Regions from separate parts of the Dermacoccus barathri genome, predicted to be linked through region 2. Evidence: riboswitches for the same ligand, from Rfam matches in the RefSeq annotation. Region 2 holds a riboswitch; each other region holds the start of a gene.

Region 1 (4,543 bases), on a different contig from region 2:
CCGGCGCCACATTCAACCCGCGCGCGGCCAGCGCGGCCATGACACCGACGCTGACCGTCGTCTTGCCCTGCCCCGACGAGGGCGCAGCGAGGACGACGCGAGGGAGCACGTGTGAGTCGCGCGCCCCTGATCCACTCACCATTCGATGCCCCGCTGGCCCTTCTGGCCGGAATCGAACGGGTGCTTCACCTTCGTCATCTCCGTCACGAGATCGGCGACCTCGATGAGCGCGGGGTGCGGGTCACGTCCGGTGATGACGACGTGCTGGTGGCCGGGGCGCGAGGACAGGGTCTCGGCCACCTCGTGCGGGTCGATCCAACCCCACTTGATGGGGTAGGTGAATTCGTCGAGGACGTAGAAGCCGTGTGTATCGGCGGCCAGTCGTCGCTGGATCTCGCGCCACCCCTCGAGCGCATCGGCAGCGTGGTCCTCCTCGGAGCCGGCGCGGCGCGACCACGACCAGCCGGAGCCCATCTTGTGCCACTCGACCGGGCCACCCTGGCCCGTGCTCGTGTGGACTTCACCGAGCGCTTCGAGCGCGGCCTGCTCACCGATGCGCCACTTGGCGGACTTCACGAATTGGAAGACGCCGATCGACCAGCCCTGGTTCCAGGCGCGCAGCGCGAGCCCGAAGGCGGCCGTCGACTTGCCCTTGCCCGCGCCGTGGTGGACGACGACGAGGGGGCGGTTGCGGCGCTGACGGGTCGTGAGGCCGTCGTCCGGAGTGCTGGGGGTCTGTCCCTGGGGCATCAGGCTGCCTTCCCGTTCGAGGTGCGCGGCGTCGCCGCGGGAGCGATGGCGTCGATGAGGCCGGTGGCCGAGACCTGCTCGAGGGGTACGTGACGGGCCAGCATCCGCTGGGCGAGCTGCCCCGCGAGGCCGAGTCGGAAGCGTCCCGATTCGCAGTCGACGACGATCGTCTCGACGTCGAGGGAGTGCCACCTATCGGCCACGTCGAAGGCTCGCTCGAGGGCGCGCTCGCCGCTCGTCGCGCGGCCGTCGGTGACGAGCACGAGCAGGGGACGTCGGTTCGGGTCGCGCAGCCGCTCGATGCGCAGCACGTCCGCCGCTTCGAGCAGGCCCTCCGCGACAGGGGTGCGCCCGCCGTGCGGAACGTCGGCGAGCAGGGTCGCGGCTCGGTCGACGGAGGAGGTCGGCGGCAGGACGAGGCGGGCACCGTCGCCGGCGAACGTCACGAGGCCAACCTTGTCGCGACGCTCGTAGGCGTCGAGCAAGAGCGAGAGCACGGCGGTCTTGACCTCGCTCATCCGCTTGCGTGCGGCCATCGAGCCCGAGGCATCCACGCAGAAGAGGACGAGGTTGGATTCACGGCCCATGATCCGCGCATGGCGCAGGTCCGCCGGTTCGACGAGGAGCCCCGAGCCGGGCTCGGCCTTCCGTGCTACTTGCCGCACGGCCGCTTCGCGGACCGTCGCGAGGAGGTGGACCTTGCCCTCACGATCGGGGCGTACACCGACGACGCGGCCCGTCGTCGTTTCGGCGCGGCTGCGTCGTCCGGCCTCACCTCGACCGATGCTCGACAGTTCGAAGCGCTGTGGGCGGTAGGGGGCGCCGACCGATGCCGTCGCGACGGGTGCGGCCGCGTTCTGCGGTTCGTCCTGTGTATCGGCAGGGCTCTGTTCCGCCTCTGTCTCGGCGTGCGTGTCGTGCGAGGACGTGGGTGACTGCTCGTCACGCGGGCTGTCGTCCTGGGCAGGCGGCGGTTGAGGAGAATCGGCGCTTGGCCCGTCAGTCGCTTCGCTTTCGTCGGTGGCCTCGGAGTCGGACGGCTCCTCGTCGTCGGGCCCCTGCGGCTCATCGTCGGGATCGTCGCCACCCTCGGGCGGCGGGGGCGGTTCCTCGTCGAGCAGCCGATCGAGAAGGTCTTCGTCCAGGCCGGGCGGGTCGAAGGGGCCGCGGCGTCGGCGGTGTGCGAGCGCAAGGACGGCCGCTGCGCGGATGTCCTCACGCTCGACGGCGTCGGCGCCACGCCACGCGGCGTGCGCACTGGCCGTTCGCGCGATGACGATGTCGGCACGCATCCCGTCGACGTCGAAGCCGGCACACACGCGGGCGATGGTGCGCAGCGCCCACGGGGAAAGGACAACCCCTCCGACATGCTCCTGGGCCGCGGCGATGCGCTCTCGCAGGCGAGCCTGATGGCCCGCGAATCGTTCGAGGAACGCATCGGGGTTCGCGTCGAAGGCGAGTCGACGCGTGACGACTTCGGCGCGGACCTCGGGGTCACGCGAGGCAGCGACGTCGACGGAGAGACCGAAACGGTCGAGCAGCTGGGGGCGTAGTTCGCCCTCCTCGGGGTTCATCGTGCCGACGAGAACGAAACGGGCTGCGTGCGTCACCGACATGCCGTCACGCTCGACCGTATTGCTACCCATCGCCGATGCGTCGAGAAGGAGATCGACGAGGTGGTCGTGCAGGAGGTTGACCTCGTCGACGTAGAGCAACCCCCGGTTGGCCTCGGCGAGAAGACCGGGACGGAACTCGGCGCTGCCGGCGCCCAAGGCCCGGGCCAGATCGAGCGAGCCACTGACTCGGTCGTCGCCGGCGCCGACGGGAAGTTCGACAAGGCGGACCGGGCGACTCGTGGCGTCACCGTCGGCGTCGTGAGGGCCGTCGGGGCAGTTCGGCTCCGGGGTCCGCGGGTCGCAGCTGTAGCGGCATCGGGCGACGACGTCGATCCGGGGGAGCACGTCGACGAGCCCGCGCACGATGGTCGACTTGGCCGTGCCCTTCTCGCCGCGAACGAGCACACCACCGATGGCCGGTGAGATCGTCGTCAGCACGAGAGCCAGTTCGAGGTCGTCTGCGCCGACGACGGCCGTGAAGGGATAACGGGACATCACGAATCCTCCTGGCAAGTGACCACGCTTGCCGTACGAGATGCCACGGCTCGTGCACGTGGCAGGTGATGACGACGTCCTGGCTCGCTTCGAAGGGAAGCTCACAGTGGCGGGACCGCTCCGGATTCTCACCGGTATTCCTCGTCATGCAACCGGGAGACATCATGGCAGACGCGCGCGCCGTGGTGGTGTCCGGGCCGATCCGAGGTTTCGCGTCCCTCAGGGCCGCCGTCGGTGCCCAGCCTTGTCGTAGGGTGTCGGCCATGATCGAGGTCGTGGGCATCGGGGACGACGGGTGGAGTGGTCTCTCTGAAGCCACACGGAACCTCGTGGGACGGGCCGACACCGTCATCGGAAGCCCACGTCAGCTCGACCTGCTGCCGTCGATGGGACAGCAGGAACGGCGACCCCTGCCGTCTCCGCTGCGCGACAAACTGCAGTCGCTTGTCGGCGAATCAAGCAGGAACACAGTCGTTCTCGCGTCCGGAGACCCGTTGTTGTCGGGCATCGGAACGACGCTGATCAAGGCAGTTGGTCGGGAGGCGGTGCGTGTCCACCCGGCGCTCTCGTCGGAGGCGCTGGCCCGCGCTCGGATGGGGTGGTCGGCGGAGTCCGTCGACGTCGTCACCCTCGTCGGCCGATCCACGGACCGCTTCCTTCCGTTCGTCACCCCGGGCTCCCGTCTCGTCCTGCTCTGTTCGGACGGCGACGGCCCCGCGGAGGTTGCACGCCTCGCCGTGGAGGCAGGCGCCGGAACCGCAAAGCTCACCGCGTGGTGGCACCTCGGTGGCCAGAACGAGGGCTCGAACAGCACCACCTGCGCTGCGTGGGGTGACGAACGCACCCCTGACCTCGTCGTCGTGTGCCTCGAGGTCGGTGTTCTCGACGCCGAGCCACAAGCCCTCGGGCCAGCCCCCGGTCGTGCCGACGACGCTTTTGAGCACGACGGACTCATCACGAAGCGAGACGTGCGTGCCACCGCCCTCGCCCGGCTGCGCCCGTGGCCCGGTCAGGTCCTGTGGGACCTCGGCGCCGGCTCGGGGGCCGTGGGGGTCGAGTGGTGCCTCGCTGCCCCGCGTGCCCGCACGGTCGCCGTAGAGCGCGATCCGGACCGTGCCGCTCGGGTGACGCAGAACGCCGCCCGCTTCGGCGTCTCCTCCCGCGTGGACGTCCACGTCACCAGCACTAGCGCCGCCGTGCGCGACGACGACCTGCCTCGACCGGATGCCGTCTTCCTCGGCGGTGGACTGGATCGTGACGTCCTGGACGCCGCGATCGCAGCGTTGCGGCCCGGTGGTCGTCTCGTCGCCCACGCCGTGACGAGAGAGAGCGAAGCGCTGCTTCACGAGGTACACCGCACGCACGGCGGCTCACTCACCCGCCTTGCCGTCGAACATCTCGAGCCTCTCGGGCGCTTTCACGGCTGGAAGCCTGCCCGTAGCGTCGTTCAGTGGTGCCTGACGCGGCCCCCCAGGTCGAAGGAGTCCGCATGACCGTCCACTTCATCGGTGCCGGTCCGGGAGCGGCCGATCTCCTCACGCTGCGCGCCGTGAACCTGCTCGAGCGCTCGTCGGTGTGCCTGTTCCCCGGCACCTACCTCGACGCGGCCGTGCTCGCTCACCTGCCCGCCGACGCCGAACGTATCGACACGCAACGTCTCGACCTCAACGACATCACGCGCC
Region 2 (4,543 bases):
GACGTCGTCACCTCGATCCGCCCTGACGTGCAGGACGCCGCGGCGAAGGCCCTCGCCGACGGCATCGCCGCAGCCCGGAAGCGCGGGCAAAAGGCCGGTTCGGGAAGCGTCGTTGTCCTCGAGGCGGACAGCGGCAACGTCGTCGCCATGACGAACCAGCCCACCTACGACCCGTCCGTGTGGAACGGCGGCGTGACGCAGGCCGAGTACGACTCGCTGCTCGACACGAGGGCCGGCGACCCGCTGACCAACCGAGCCACGTCCGTGGCCGGCCCACCCGCGTCGACGTTCAAGGTGTTCTCCCTCTTCGCCGCGGCCCAGACCGGCGTGGACCCGAACGGCTCGTACTCCTGCCCGTCGTCGGTCATGATCGGCAACCGCTCCTACAGCAACTTCGAGTCGCAGGCGCACGGCACGATCGACATCCCGAAGGCGCTCGAGGTCTCCTGCGACACCGTTTTCTACCGGTGGGCGTACGACGCCTGGGTCAAGGCCGGGGGAGTGAAGGCGTCCACCGACGCTCCCGACCCGTACACCAGCGTGGCCCGCGAGTTCGGATACGGCGCGCGAACCGGGGTTGACCTGCCCGCGGAGGCGAGCGGCTCCCTTCCCGACCGCGCGACGAAGCGCCGTGAGTGGGAGGCGACGAAGGCGGCGTCCTGCAGGCGGGCGAAGAGCGGCTACCCGGAGATCACCGACAAGGACCGTGCTTCGTATCTCACGCAGGTGGCCAAGGAGAACTGCACGAGTGGCTACGTCGTACGCGCCGGTGACGCGGTGAACTTCGCGATCGGCCAGGGTGACGTCGCCGCGACGCCGATGCAGGTGGCCACGTCCTTCGCCGCGCTCGCGACGAACGGTCGTGTGCCGACGCCCCGCGTCGCCGTGGCAACCGCGCGTTCGGACGGCAGCGCTCGCACGGCGCTCCCGTCGCCCGAGGCCCGTACCCTCAGCCTCGATGCCCGGATGTACGCCCGTGAACTCGAGGGGCTCAAACGGGCGGTCTCGACGGGGACGGCCTCCGAGGCCTTCCGAGGCTTCGACCTCGACGCGCACGCCGTCTACGGCAAGACAGGGACGGCCGAGGTCTACGGCAAGCACGCCACCGCGTGGTTCGCCTCGTTCGGCGGGGCAGACGAGGACGGCAAGCGCTACGTCGTCGTCGTTCGGGTCGACGAAGGAGGCGAGGGTGGACGGACCGCCGCACCCATCGCGCGCTCCGTCTGGGACGCGCTCGTCAGGCGCTCTCGCTGAGACGAGGGCGCACGGCGGCTGGTGATAGCCTGGATGCGATCTTCGGCTCGTGCCGGAGAGCCGAGAACGAGGGGAAGCCGGTCGAATTCCGGCGCTGACCCGCAGCCGTAGATCAGTCCGCTGATGAGCCGGAATGCCTCGTCTCGGCTGTGTCTGATCACATCTGCCTCATCACACCCGTCGAGGTCAGCGGGAGAGGCCCGGCTCGTCGTTCGAGCAGGGTGTCGCCCACCGGCCACGCACCTGCCCGGAAGGTCATCATGACGACCCACCTGCGTCGCGCCGGAGTCACCAGCGCCGCCCTCGTCGCTCTCGCTGCCGCAGCCTCGGCGCCCGCCACTGCCGCTCCCGCGACGGGAAGCGACGCCGCGGCATCCTTCCTTGCCGGGCAGTTCGCCGCAGGCCGCCACGAGCTCAGCTCCACCTACTCGGGTCAGACCTACCTCGACGCGGGCCTTTCCGCCGACGGCATCCTGGCCCTTACGTCGGCCGGTGTTGCGGGCAACGAAGCCGGTGCCGCCACGACAGCGTTCGCCAAGGGTGTGGGTGACTACGCCGTGCCGGGCACCGACGTGTACGCGGGAGCTGTGGCGAAGTCCCTCATCGTCGCGAAGGCACAGGGGCAGAACCCGCGCGCGTTCGGCGGCGTCGACCTCGTCTCGAAGCTGCAGGGCCTCGAGGAGCCGAGCGGCCGCTTCTCCGACGTCTCGGCCTACGGCGACTACTCGAACGCCGTCACCCAGTCCCTCGCCGTCATCGCGCTGCAGAAGGCCGGCGCGCCCGCTGACGCGAAGGCCACGAACTACCTCCTCTCGCTGCGCTGCAATGACGGCGGATTCCGCTTGGCCGACGACGGTTCGGCGTGCGTCTCCGACCCCGACGCCACGTCGTTCGCCGTGCAGGCGCTCGCCGCCGCCGGCGGTCACGGCGCCGACGTGACGAAGGCCGTGAACTTCCTCGCCACGAAGCAGAACGCCGACGGTGGCGTCGCCGGCGGAACGGGCACGACCACCCCCAACGCCAACTCGACGGGCCTCGCGGCGGTGGCGTTCACCCTCGGCGGTCAGGACGCGCGCGCTGTTAAGGCGCAGTCGTTCGTCGCCTCGCTGCAGTACGGCTGCTCGTTCCCTGCCGCTGTGCGTGGCGCCATCGCGTACGACCGCACCGCGTTCGCGGCGATGAAGAGCGCCGGTGCCTCCGGCAAGCTCGCCGGCAACGAGACCCGCGCCACGTCCCAGGGTCTCTACGCGTTCACGAGGGCGCCCCTCGTCTCGTTGACGAAGGGTGGCGCCACCGCGACTCCCGCCATCTCGTGCTCCTCCGAGCCCACGTCGTCGCCCAGCACCTCGACGTCCACGACGAGCGCGCCGAAGCCGACGAGCACCTCGTCGAGCAACTCGACGTCCACCTCCGCCACGCCGGCTCCCACGAGCACCACGAGCACGGATGCCACCGCAGCGCCGACCTCGACGACGAGCCCGAGCGCGCCGTCCACGTCCACGGTGCCGCAGTCGACGTCGACGACGCCCGCCACCGGCCCGATCGTGAACACCGACAAGGTCTCGGACAACACCGTGCCGTTCGGCTTCGCCTTCGGCGCCGTCATCCTCGTCACCGCGGGAGGTGCCGTTGCGTACGCGCGTCGCCGCTGATCTCGCGCGCCTCGGCGCACCGGTTCTCGTCGGCGCCTCGGCCCTCGCGGGCCTCGGTGCCGTGACGACGGGTGCCGCAGCGCCCGCGTCCGCTGCGGGTGCGTGCACGAGTGCGACGAGCGGCGTGACCGTCGTCGTCCAGTTCCCGAGCGGCTCGGCCACCGGCTGCGCGCCGGGTAGTCCGGGCACGGCGCTCCAGGCGCTGCGGGCCGCCGGGTTCTCGACGACCGGTTCCACGCAGTACCACGACGGCGTGCTCTGCGGCGTCAACGGGTACCCGTCGAGTTCGCCGTGCCGGATGCCTCCGCCGAACGCCTACTGGACGGTCTTCAGCGCCAAGCGCGGCGGCTCGTGGAACTACTCGAACCTCGGTGTCGCCTCGCTGCCCGCCACCCCGGGCGGAGTCGTCGGATTCCGCTTCGGCAGCGGCACCGCGCCGTCCGTGCCCGTTCCTGCTGCGATCACGTCGCCGAAGCCGAGCACGACGAAGCCCACGACATCGACTCCGAGGCCCAGCTCGCCCAAGCCGAGCAGCACGAAGCCGACCACGTCGCAGCCGAAGCCGCCGAGTTCGAAGCCCTCGTCCAAGCCGTCCTCGACGAAGGCCGGCTCCACGTCGGCTGCGCCGAAACCGACGCCGAGCAAGCCTTCCTCGACGGCGGGTTCGACGAGCAGCCCCCAGCCGACCACCTCGGGATCGAAGCCGGGCCAGGGCGCCACGTCGACTCCCACGGTCAAGGCAACGGCCCTCGTGACGAAGGACGGGAAGCCACTCAAGGTCATCACCTTCAGTGACGGCTCGTCGACGACGCTCGATGCGAACTCGAGCGATGCCAAGAAGTACAAGGTCGGTGTGAAGAAGAAGGGCGCCACGCCCGCCGCCACCAAGATGACGGGCACGAAGGTGCCCCAGCCGAAGAACACTGCTCACCCGAGCATCTCGACGTCGGGCAGTGTGCCCGGTCTCGCCGTGCCGGAGAAGAAGAGCTCAGGCAGCAACAACCTTCCGGGCATCATCGCCGGCGTCGGTGTGCTCGGCGTCGCAGCCGTGGGAGCCGGATACGCGGCACGCCGTCGCGGATGACCTCGGCCTCCGGCCATCGCCGTCGCGTCGTCCACCCCGGTGCGTGGTGGATGTGGGCGACGGCGATGGCCGTTGCCATCGCCACGACGACGAATCCCGTCCTGTTGGCCCTCGTGCTTGCCGTCGTGGTGCTCACGGTCGTCGCTCGGCGCCCCTATGCGCCGTGGGCCCGTAGCCTGCGCCTCTACGCGGCGCTCGGAGCCTTCGTCGTCGTGAGTCGCGTCGTTCTGCATGTCCTCGTGGGCATGAAGACGAGCGACACGATCGTCCTTCCGCTGCCGCGGGTGGGGCTTCCCGAGTGGGCTCGCGGCATCACTCTTCTCGGCCCGGTCGGTCTTGGCGGCCTCGTCGGTGCCTTCCTCGAGGGCCTGCGCCTCGCCACGATGCTGTTCTGCTTCGGCGCAGCCAACGCCCTCGCCAACCCCAAGCGCCTGCTCGCGGCCACGCCTCCGGCCGTCCGTGACATCGGGACGGCCACCGTCATTGCGCTGTCCGTGGCGCCCCAGCTCGTCGAGAGCGTCCAACGGGTGCGCAAGGCGCGCGTCCTGCGTGG
Region 3 (4,543 bases), on a different contig from region 2:
CCCGCACCCAGGCCGTTCGGAGCGTGGCGGAGAGTAGCGATGCGACGCTGGCCCGGGCGATGCGCGGCGACGCGTACCCGAGACGGGCCTCCTGCGTAGCCCGGACGTTGCCTGCCACGTCGAGGAGGACGAAGAGCATCCGGTAGACGAGGCCCGCGATCTCCACCATCGTCGCGGGCACCTTGGCGCGACGGGCCGCCGTCAGGAGGTCGGTCATTGGGGTGGTGAGGGCGAGCAGCATGAGGGCCGAGGCCGCCGCGAGTGAGCGGCCGACCGTCTCGACGGAACGCTCGATAGACGCCGGCGCCGACCAGAACGGGCCGAACGACCACACGGCGTCAGGAGCGGGGTGGCCGATCGACACCGCCGCCACGAGTGCCCCGAGGACGATGAACGTCACCGGCAGCGTGAGAACGCGGGAGGCGAGCCTCGGTTCGACGCGGGCGCCGACGAGGATCGCGACCAGGCAGACCACGACGACGGCGGCGTGGAGCCAGGGCGCCCGCGTCACCATCGCGACGACGAGCAGCCCGAGACTGAGCACCGACTTCTCGAGAACGGAGCGATCGCGCCACCTGTTGCTCCAGGCGGCGCGATCGACGGCCGGGCCGGGGCCCGTCCTGGCTCCCACGGTCAGCTGCTGTGGGTTGTCGACTCGGGGGTGCGTGCGGCGTTCTGCGGGGAGTCGTCGGCGTTCGGCGCCGTTTCCGTCGAACGCTTACGGCGCTCGCGGAACGTGCCGAGCACGAAGCCGAGAATGCCGGCGCCGATGGCGGCCTGCAGCGCGAAGAGGCCTGATTCGACCTCGCCGCCGGGCTGCTCCCAGATCGGCGAGAACCACGGCTCGTAGTCCTTGTTCGAGGCCTCGATCTGCTCGGAGGCAGCGGCGTCCGTTCCGCCGAACTCACCGCCGGAGTGGGTGCCCATGAGCAGGGCGATAGCGAACACGACGGCCGCCAGGGCGAGAAGTGCGACGTTCTTCCACACGGTCGAGCGCTTCATCGGGCACCTCCGGCGGGCGTGTTGAGGGTGTCGTCGGTCGTGGCGGGAGTGTCGGATTCGCCAGGCTCGTCGTCGAAGACATCGCGGCGGCCCTTGCCGAAGCCGAGGCCCTGCAGCTGCGGGCCCGCCCACGAACGCAGGGCGTTCATGAGGAGCACGCCGATGAGGCCCTCAACGATGGCGAGCGGAATCTGAGTGAGCGCGAACAGGCCGAGGAAGCGCGACCATGCGCCGAAGAAGCCGCTCTGGGCGTCGGGGAACGCGATGGCCAGCTGCGTGGCGGTGACGACGTACGTGGCCAGGTCGGCCAGGGCGACGGCGAAGAAGACGGCCACCGAGAACGGCGCCCGGCCCAGGAGACGGTAGGTGCCGTAGGCGACCCACGGCCCGACGATCGCCATGGAGAACACGTTGGCGCCCAACGTCGTCAGGCCGCCGTGCGCGAGCAGCAACGCCTGGAAGATAAGCACGATCGTGCCCAACGCGGCCATGACGGGTGGCTTGAAGATGACGGCGCCCTCACCCGTGCCCGTCGGGTGCGACGAACTGCCCGTGACCGACGGCAGCTTGATGGCCGACAGCACGAACGAGTAGGCACCGACGCCGGCGAGCAGGAGTTTGGAATCAGGGTGTTCACGCGTGATCTGCGTGATGCGGCGGACGCCGTGAACGACGAACGGCGCGGAGACGGCCGTCCAAGCGGCCGCGTGGAGGGGTGGCAAGAAGCCCTCGGCAATATGCATGGCAATGCACCTTCCCGGGATGACGCGTCCCGACAATGCTTCGCCCTCGAGTTCCTGACTCGCGGAAAACCCGCTCACAGTGGCGCGACCGTCCCGGACTCTCACCGGGTTCCTCGATCTTGAGGCGACGACGGGAGCCTAACAGCGGCGAGTTGCGCGGTGGGGGGAGTGGAGGGGGCTTCTTCGATGACGTGAGCGGTGTCACCGCCATGGACGATGTTGTCAGCGCTCGATGTTTGAATGGCGCCATGGACAACCTGCTCGGAATCCCCGAAACCAAGCTCGACGTCGACCCGGCCGCCGAGAAGCTCGACGCCGGCGTCCACCCGCGCGACGTCGCCCGCATGTACCCGGCCAGCTCGCTCGTGTGGGCCCAGCTCGCCGAGGACGCGCTCGACGACGGCGAGGCCGTCGAGGGGTACGCCTACGCCCGCACCGGCTACCACCGCGGGCTCGACTCGCTGCGCAAGGCCGGCTGGCGCGGCCAGGGCCCGGTGCCGTGGGAGCACGAGCCGAACCGCGGCTTCCTGCGTGCACTCGGCGCGCTGAGCAAGGCCGCCGGCGCCATCGGCGAAACCGACGAACAGCGCCGCTGCGCCGACTTCCTGCGCGACTCCTCGGCCACGGGCGCTCGCGAGCTCGGCCTCTGACCAGCTGACCGGGCCCTGGCGCGACGCGCGTTGGTGCTGTTCTCGATTCGTCGTCGAATTGAGGGAACCGAACACCGCGCGTCCGCGTCAGAGGTGTGCGATGGCGCGTTCAGGGAGCGTTCGTCTCCGGGGGACGAGCGAACGAGGGAACAGCGTGCGCATCGTCTGCCACCGTCCACGGTGGAAGGGACGAGGGGGACATGGCCGGGAGGGGTCATGTCCCCCTCGTCTGTCCTAATGTGGACGCGTGAACCGCCTCGCCGTCCTCGGCCTCGACGACCTTGCCGAACAGCTCTACCGCCAGGTGCTGCGCGATCAGGCGCGTCCCGCGTCCGTGTATGCCGCGCGCCTCAACCGGTCCACCGCCGAGATCGACGACGCCACAGAGGCGCTGCGCGCCATGCGGCTCGTCCGGATCAACGAGGAAGGGCTCGTCCAGGCCGACCACCCGCGCGCCGGCCTCGAGCGCATCCTCTCGGCCGAGGAGGCGCGCCTCGCGGAACGCCGCCGAGACCTCGCCCGGCTGCGTGACGCCATCGACGGATTCGCCGGCGACCACCGTGCCGGGCAGGAGCACTCGTTGTCCGACGAGCCCGCCCGCGAGTACATCGACGCCTCCGGCCTCGCCGATGTCATGGAGCACTTGGCCGCCTCGACGTCCGGCCCGATCCGCATGACGCACACCGACGCCGTCGCCTTCACGCCCGACGAGCAGCCCGTCCTGTGTCGCCTCGTCGAGGAGGGGCGCGGGCTCTACGGACTGCACGAGTTCGACGCCGCGAGCAGCCGCACCCTCGAGGTGGCCCAGTGGGCAGCCATGGGGGAGAGTCAGCGCCTCGCCAACCACATCCCGAACGAATTCGTCTGTTACGGCACCGATCTGGTGCTCGCCAACACCGAGTGGGGCGGTGACGAGGGCCGATACGCCGTGCTGCGGGATCCCGTCGTCGTGCGGGCCTTCGTCGAACTGTTCGACCGCCTCTGGGCAGCCTCGACCACCGTCGACGACGGCGTCGACACGACATCGGAGCGTCTCGTCGAGCTCATGCAGGCCGGCCTCAAGGACGAGGCCATCGCCCGCGTGCTCGGCGTCAGTCTGCGCACCGTCCGCCGTCGGATCGCCGCGCTCATGGACGAGTGCGACGTCGAGACACGCTTCCAGCTGGCGGTCGAACTGACCGAGCGCGGAATCGTCGGCTCAGGTCAGCGACGAGGCTCCGGAGCCTGAACGTCCCGATGCCGCAGTGAGCGTCATCACGGCCCCGACGAGGCGAGCGGGTACCCTTGGGCGGTAAGAGTCGACGCCCCGCGCGGGTGTGCCGCACGGCACGCGTCGCGCCCGAGGGCGTCGGCCCAGCAGCAACCAAAGGCAGTTGATCCGCATGCCGGCAATCGTGCTCGTCGGTGCCCAGTGGGGCGACGAAGGCAAGGGCAAGGCCACCGACCTCCTCGGAAGTCGCATCGACTACGTCGTGAAGTTCAACGGCGGTAACAACGCCGGCCACACCGTCGTCGTGGGCGGCGAGAAGTACGCCCTGCACCTGTTGCCCTCGGGCATCCTGACGCCGGGCGTCACGCCCGTCATCGCCAACGGCGTTGTCGTCGACCTCGGCGTCCTCTTCGAGGAGCTCGACGCTCTCGAGGCCCGCGGCGTCGACACGTCCAAGCTCGTCGTGTCCTCCAACGCGCACCTCATCCCGCGTTACAACAAGGTCATCGACCAGGTGTCCGAGCGTTTCCTCGGCCAGCGCAAGATCGGCACCACCGGCCGCGGCATCGGCCCCACGTACGCCGACAAGATGAACCGCATCGGCATCCGCGTGCAGGACATCTTCGACGAGTCGATCCTGCGCCAGAAGGTCGAAGCGGCGCTCGAACTGAAGAACCAGCTGCTCGTCAAGACGTACAACCGCCGCGCCATCGAGGTCGACGAGGTCGTCGAGGACCTGCTGCAGTACGCCGAGCGCCTGCGCCCCATGGTGGCCGACACGTCCCTGCTCCTCGGCAAGGCACTCGACGCCGACGAGGTCGTCCTCTGCGAGGCCGGCCAGGCCACGCTGCTCGACGTCGACCACGGCACCTACCCGTACGTGACGTCGTCCAACGCCATCTCCGCGGGCGCCTGCACCGGCGCCGGCATCCCGCCCA
Region 4 (4,543 bases), on a different contig from region 2:
AGTACGTCCTCGTGACGGCACAACCCTGAACCGATGGCCGCTGTCGCGCCGGAGACGGACGTGACGCCGGGAACCCGATGCGTCTCGAACTCCTCGGCGAGCAGGTCGTGGACGTACATCGACGAGCCGTAGAAGAAGGGGTCGCCCTCCGCGAGGAGGACGACGGTGCGTCCTGCGCGCAGGTGCGCACCCAGCCGGGCGGCGCAGTCGAGGTAGAAGTCCGCCAGAGCGCCGTGGTACCCGCGCGGGTGGGCCGCCTCCCCGGTCGTCACGGGGTAGACGAGCTCCTCCTCGACGGCGGGCACCGCACGCTCGGCGAGGAGTTCGGCAACGATGGAACGCGCGATGCTCGATCGCTTCGGGCCCCGGTGGTAGGCGACGACATCCGCGGAGTCCACGAGGCGGGCCGCCTTGAGGGTGATGAGCTCGGGATCGCCCGGCCCGAGTCCGACGACGTGCAGAGCTGCGGGTGCCGACGCGCTCATGCCAGCTCGTCCCGCGTCGCGAGAGCATTGATCGTGGCAGCAGCCATGGCCGAGCCGCCCCGACGTCCGTGCACCGTGAGCCACGGCACTGGCCCGCCCTCGGGGGCGAAGGTGCTCAACGCGATCTTGGATTCGGCCGAGCCGACGAAGCCCACCGGCATTCCGATGATCGCTGCGGGGCGCGGGCCGCCGTCGGCGATGACCTCGAGAAGGTGGAACAACGCCGTCGGTGCGTTGCCGATCGCGACCACTGCGCCGTCGAGCCATGGCTCCCAGAGCGAGACAGCGGCCGCGGAGCGCGTCGTACCCCACGCGCGAGCGAGGTCGGGCACCGCCGGGTCGCGCAGGGTGCAGCGCACCTCGTTGTCGTCCGGAAGGCGGCGGCGCGTCACGCCGTTCGCGAGCATGAACGAGTCGGTGAGAATGTTCGCGCCGGCGCTGAGGGCGTTGTGAACGGCGTCGGCGACGTCGGGGCTTCCCTCGATCTCACCGACGATGTCGACGTCGCCCGCCGCGTGGATGATGCGAACGGCCGCCGTGTGCAGTGACTCGGGCAGCGTTGACAGGTCGGCTTCTCGTCGGATGGTCGCGAACGACTCTCGGTAGATCGCCTGCCCGTCACGTTCGTACGCATACCGGCGGGTGGGGGGCGTCGTCATCGGTCACCTCGTGCGTCGGCCACGTCGTCGGCGCTGCGCGGCGCCACGACGAGGGTGTGGGTGGAAGTCGGTCGGCCGCAGGCTCGTTCGCAGCCCACGATGTGAAGGCGTCCGTCGGCCTCGGGGGCGGGGGTTGTGCGGGCGATCTCGACGGTGGGGGAGTCGGTGCGGCGGCAGAATGGCGCGCCGATGCAGGCCGTCACACGGCGTCGCGGATCCGTCGCGCAGTGGAATCCGGCCGCAATCAGTTCATCGAGCGCCTCGGGCGACGTGTCGGCGGGTAGGACGAGGCTCCGGTGCGGCGTCACGACGATCCGTGCCGACGAGCCGAGGGTCGCGACCAACGCGTCGGCCAGGACGGGAGTGAGAAAGCCGAGAGGTACTCCGAGTTCGGTGAGCTCCACGCTGCTCACGCCCGTCGGGTCGGAGCCTCGCCCGTGCTCAGCGGTAGTGGTGTCACCGCCTCCATCGTCGTCATCGTCGAAGCCGTCGAACACCGGGGAGTTGGCGGGCAGATCACGCAGGTTCCACACGGCCTCCGACTCTCGGACGGCGAGGAACCGGTTCGCCACGTCGAGCAGAGCGCTCACGGCCTCGGCGGGGGAGCAGGGGCGCGACTGTCGGCCGGCGAGGAGGCGACCGGATGTGGGCGAGAACTGTTGGAACGCCACGTCGTACGGCGCGTCCAGCGAAGAGCCCGTCTCGTCGGAGAGTGCGAAGAGCCACCGTCCCGGAAGCGTGGCGAGGGCGTCGTCCCGCTGCAGTCGGTCATCGAGTTCGCTAACGAGCCAGTCGAGTTCGGGCGACGGATCGGCGACGATGTTACGAACTCGCTCGTGGGTGGCCGAGGGAAGCAACCCCAGTCGCTCCACCGTCCGGACGAAGGCCTCAGGTAGAGGCTCGGGCAGGCTACGAAGCTGAAGGTTGCCGCGTGACGTCAGCTGGACGAAGGGTGCCCCGAATTCCTCGGCGAGAGCGGAGATGTCGACCAATTCCGTTATGTCGGTGCGTCCCCCAGGAAGTCGCAGCCGGACGATGGCGCCGTCGTCGGCTGCGAACGGTCGCAGGACTCCGGGGCAGCGATCGTGAATCTGGCGGGACGGCACGGCGCCCAGCATAGGGGTAAGCCAGGTAGGGTCGGGGCTGGTCGTGAGCTGCGGAACCCGGTGTGAATCCGGGACGGTCCCGCCACTGTGAGCCCTCGTGCAAGTCAGGAACGCCGCCGCGACCGGCTCGCCGGGGAACCCGGGAGAGTCCACGACGTCGACGTGAGCGCGGACACTCACGAAGGAGCGCCTGATGGCTCGTATTGCCCTGATCTCAACCTCCGACACGGACCTGCGCAGCGCGCGCTCCAGCGGTGCGGACTACGCCATCGCCAACCCGGCCCGGCCGCGCCCGATCGGCGAGGTCACCGACGGAGCTGACATCGTCGTCGTGCGCCTTCTCGGCGGACCACAGGACCTCTTCGACGGCTTCGACGCCCTCGCTGCGTCAGGTGTCCCGGTCGTCGTCCTCGGCGGCGAGCAGGAGCCGAATGCGGCGCTCATCGAGTGCTCGACCACCCCGCCCGGCGTCGCCCGCCAGGCCCACGACTACCTTGCTCAGGGTGGCGCGAGGAACCTCGCGTCACTGCACGCCTTCCTCAGCGACACCCTTCTGCTCACCGGTGAGGGCTTCGACCCGCCGGTCACGACCCCGTCGTGGGGTGTCCTCGAGCGCCCGGAAGCTCCCACGCCTGAGGGGCCCCGGGCCGGAGTGCTCTTCTACCGAGCCCAGTACGTCGCGGACAACGTCGCCTACGTCCACGCCCTGGCCGATGCTCTCGATGCCGCGGGGGGTGTCGGCGAACCGGTTTTCGTGTCGTCGCTGCGCGACCCCGAAGCCGAGTTGCTCGAGCACCTGCGTCGCTACGACGCACTCGTCACCACGGTGCTCGCCGCGGGCGGCACGCGTCCGGCCAGCGCCGGCGCCGGTGAGGACGACGAGAGTTGGGACGTTCAGGCGTTGGCCGCGCTCGACGTGCCGATCGTCCAGGGGCTGTGCCTCACCTGGGGGCGTGAGGACTGGCTCGACTCCGACGACGGCATGACGCCGCTCGACGTGGCGACCCAGGTCGCCGTGCCCGAGTTCGACGGGCGCATCATCTCGGTGCCGTTCTCCTTCAAGGAGTTCGACGAGGACGGTCTCGCCACCTACGTCGCCGACCCGGAGCGCTGCGCACGTGTCGCCGGCATCGTGCTCGGCCACGCCCGCCTGCGTCGGCTCGCGCCGTCCGAGCGCCGCATCGCCGTCGTGCTGTCGGCGTACCCGACGAAGCACTCCCGCATCGGTAACGCCGTGGGCCTCGACACGCCTGTCTCGACCATTCGGTTGTTGCGCGCCATGCGTGACGCGGGCTACGACCTCGGCGAGCCCGGTGCCATTCCCGGGCTCGACGGTGTCGGCGGGGAGCACGGCGTCGCACCCGTCGACGACGAGCACCCGGACACCACAGCAGGCAACGCGCTCATCCACGCCCTCATCGCCGCTGGCGGGCAGGATCCGGACTGGCTGACGGATGCTCAGCTCGGCGACGCCCACGTCCGTATCCCTGCCGCGACCTACCGCCGTTGGTTCGACGCGCTACCGAGCGACCTCACCGACGCGATGCGCGAGCACTGGGGAGAAGCGCCCGGTGAGCTCTTCGTCGACCGCCAGGAGAACCCCGACGGTGACATCGTCGCGGCGGCCATGCGCAGCGGCAACCTCGTCATCCTCGTCCAGCCGCCGCGCGGGTTCGGCGAGAACCCGATCGCCATCTACCACGACCCCGACCTTCCGCCCACGCACCACTACCTCGCCACCTACCGCTGGCTCGAGGAGGAGTTCGGCGCGCACGCCGTCGTCCACATGGGCAAGCACGGCAACCTCGAATGGATGCCGGGCAAGAGCCTCGGGATGTCGGCCTCCTGCGGCACGGACGCGGCCCTCGGCAGCCTGCCGCTCATCTACCCGTTCCTCGTCAACGATCCGGGTGAGGGCACCGAGGCCAAGCGCCGAGCGCACGCGACGATCGTCGATCACCTCGTGCCGCCGATGGCCCGCGCCGAGGGGTACGGTGACATCGCGCGCCTCGAGCAGCTGCTCGACGAGTACGGAAACGTCTCGGTCATGGACCCGGCGAAGGCGCCCGCGCTTCGCGGTGAGATCTGGACCCTCATTCGGGCAGCGGAGCTGCACCACGACCTCGGTCTCGACGAGCAGCCGGACGAGGACGACTTCGACGAGTTCGTCATGCACGTCGACGGGTGGCTGTGCGAGATCAAGGACGTCCAGATCCGTGACGGTCTGCACGTTCTCGGGCGCGCGCCGGAGGGCGACGAACTCGTCAACCTCGTCGTGGCGATGCTCCAGTCC

Evidence for each region. A riboswitch is a leader RNA that binds a small molecule or an ion and turns the genes downstream of it on or off. The one in region 2 is predicted to bind cobalamin.
Region 1: it holds a riboswitch for cobalamin, as region 2 does, so the genes downstream of both, IM689_RS12350 (VWA domain-containing protein) here and IM689_RS09645 (prenyltransferase/squalene oxidase repeat-containing protein) in region 2, are expected to answer to the same signal.
Region 3: it holds a riboswitch for cobalamin, as region 2 does, so the genes downstream of both, IM689_RS06855 (energy-coupling factor ABC transporter permease) here and IM689_RS09645 (prenyltransferase/squalene oxidase repeat-containing protein) in region 2, are expected to answer to the same signal.
Region 4: it holds a riboswitch for cobalamin, as region 2 does, so the genes downstream of both, cobN (cobaltochelatase subunit CobN) here and IM689_RS09645 (prenyltransferase/squalene oxidase repeat-containing protein) in region 2, are expected to answer to the same signal.

Annotation. Positions count from the first base shown of each region.
Region 1 covers NZ_JADCTK010000006.1:176,983-181,525, reverse strand. The annotation lists gene IM689_RS12360 (cobyrinate a,c-diamide synthase) at 1-139, opposite strand, end outside; gene cobO (cob(I)yrinic acid a,c-diamide adenosyltransferase) at 136-750, opposite strand; gene IM689_RS12350 (VWA domain-containing protein) at 750-2,861, opposite strand; cobalamin riboswitch at 2,858-3,033, opposite strand; gene cbiE (precorrin-6y C5,15-methyltransferase (decarboxylating) subunit CbiE) at 3,125-4,354, shown strand; gene IM689_RS12340 (cobalt-precorrin-4/precorrin-4 C(11)-methyltransferase) at 4,351-4,543, shown strand, end outside.
Region 2 covers NZ_JADCTK010000004.1:352,958-357,500, reverse strand. The annotation lists gene IM689_RS09650 (penicillin-binding transpeptidase domain-containing protein) at 1-1,254, shown strand, start outside; cobalamin riboswitch at 1,274-1,414, shown strand; gene IM689_RS09645 (prenyltransferase/squalene oxidase repeat-containing protein) at 1,515-2,906, shown strand; gene IM689_RS09640 (hypothetical protein) at 2,884-3,990, shown strand; gene IM689_RS09635 (energy-coupling factor transporter transmembrane component T) at 3,987-4,543, shown strand, end outside.
Region 3 covers NZ_JADCTK010000003.1:249,028-253,570, reverse strand. The annotation lists gene cbiQ (cobalt ECF transporter T component CbiQ) at 1-631, opposite strand, end outside; gene IM689_RS06860 (energy-coupling factor ABC transporter substrate-binding protein) at 634-1,002, opposite strand; gene IM689_RS06855 (energy-coupling factor ABC transporter permease) at 999-1,745, opposite strand; cobalamin riboswitch at 1,780-1,903, opposite strand; gene IM689_RS06850 (DUF3151 domain-containing protein) at 1,994-2,395, shown strand; gene IM689_RS06845 (response regulator transcription factor) at 2,643-3,623, shown strand; gene IM689_RS06840 (adenylosuccinate synthase) at 3,778-4,543, shown strand, end outside.
Region 4 covers NZ_JADCTK010000006.1:170,796-175,338, reverse strand. The annotation lists gene cobJ (precorrin-3B C(17)-methyltransferase) at 1-485, opposite strand, end outside; gene IM689_RS12330 (precorrin-8X methylmutase) at 482-1,144, opposite strand; gene IM689_RS12325 (cobalamin biosynthesis protein CobG) at 1,141-2,250, opposite strand; cobalamin riboswitch at 2,262-2,385, shown strand; gene cobN (cobaltochelatase subunit CobN) at 2,444-4,543, shown strand, end outside.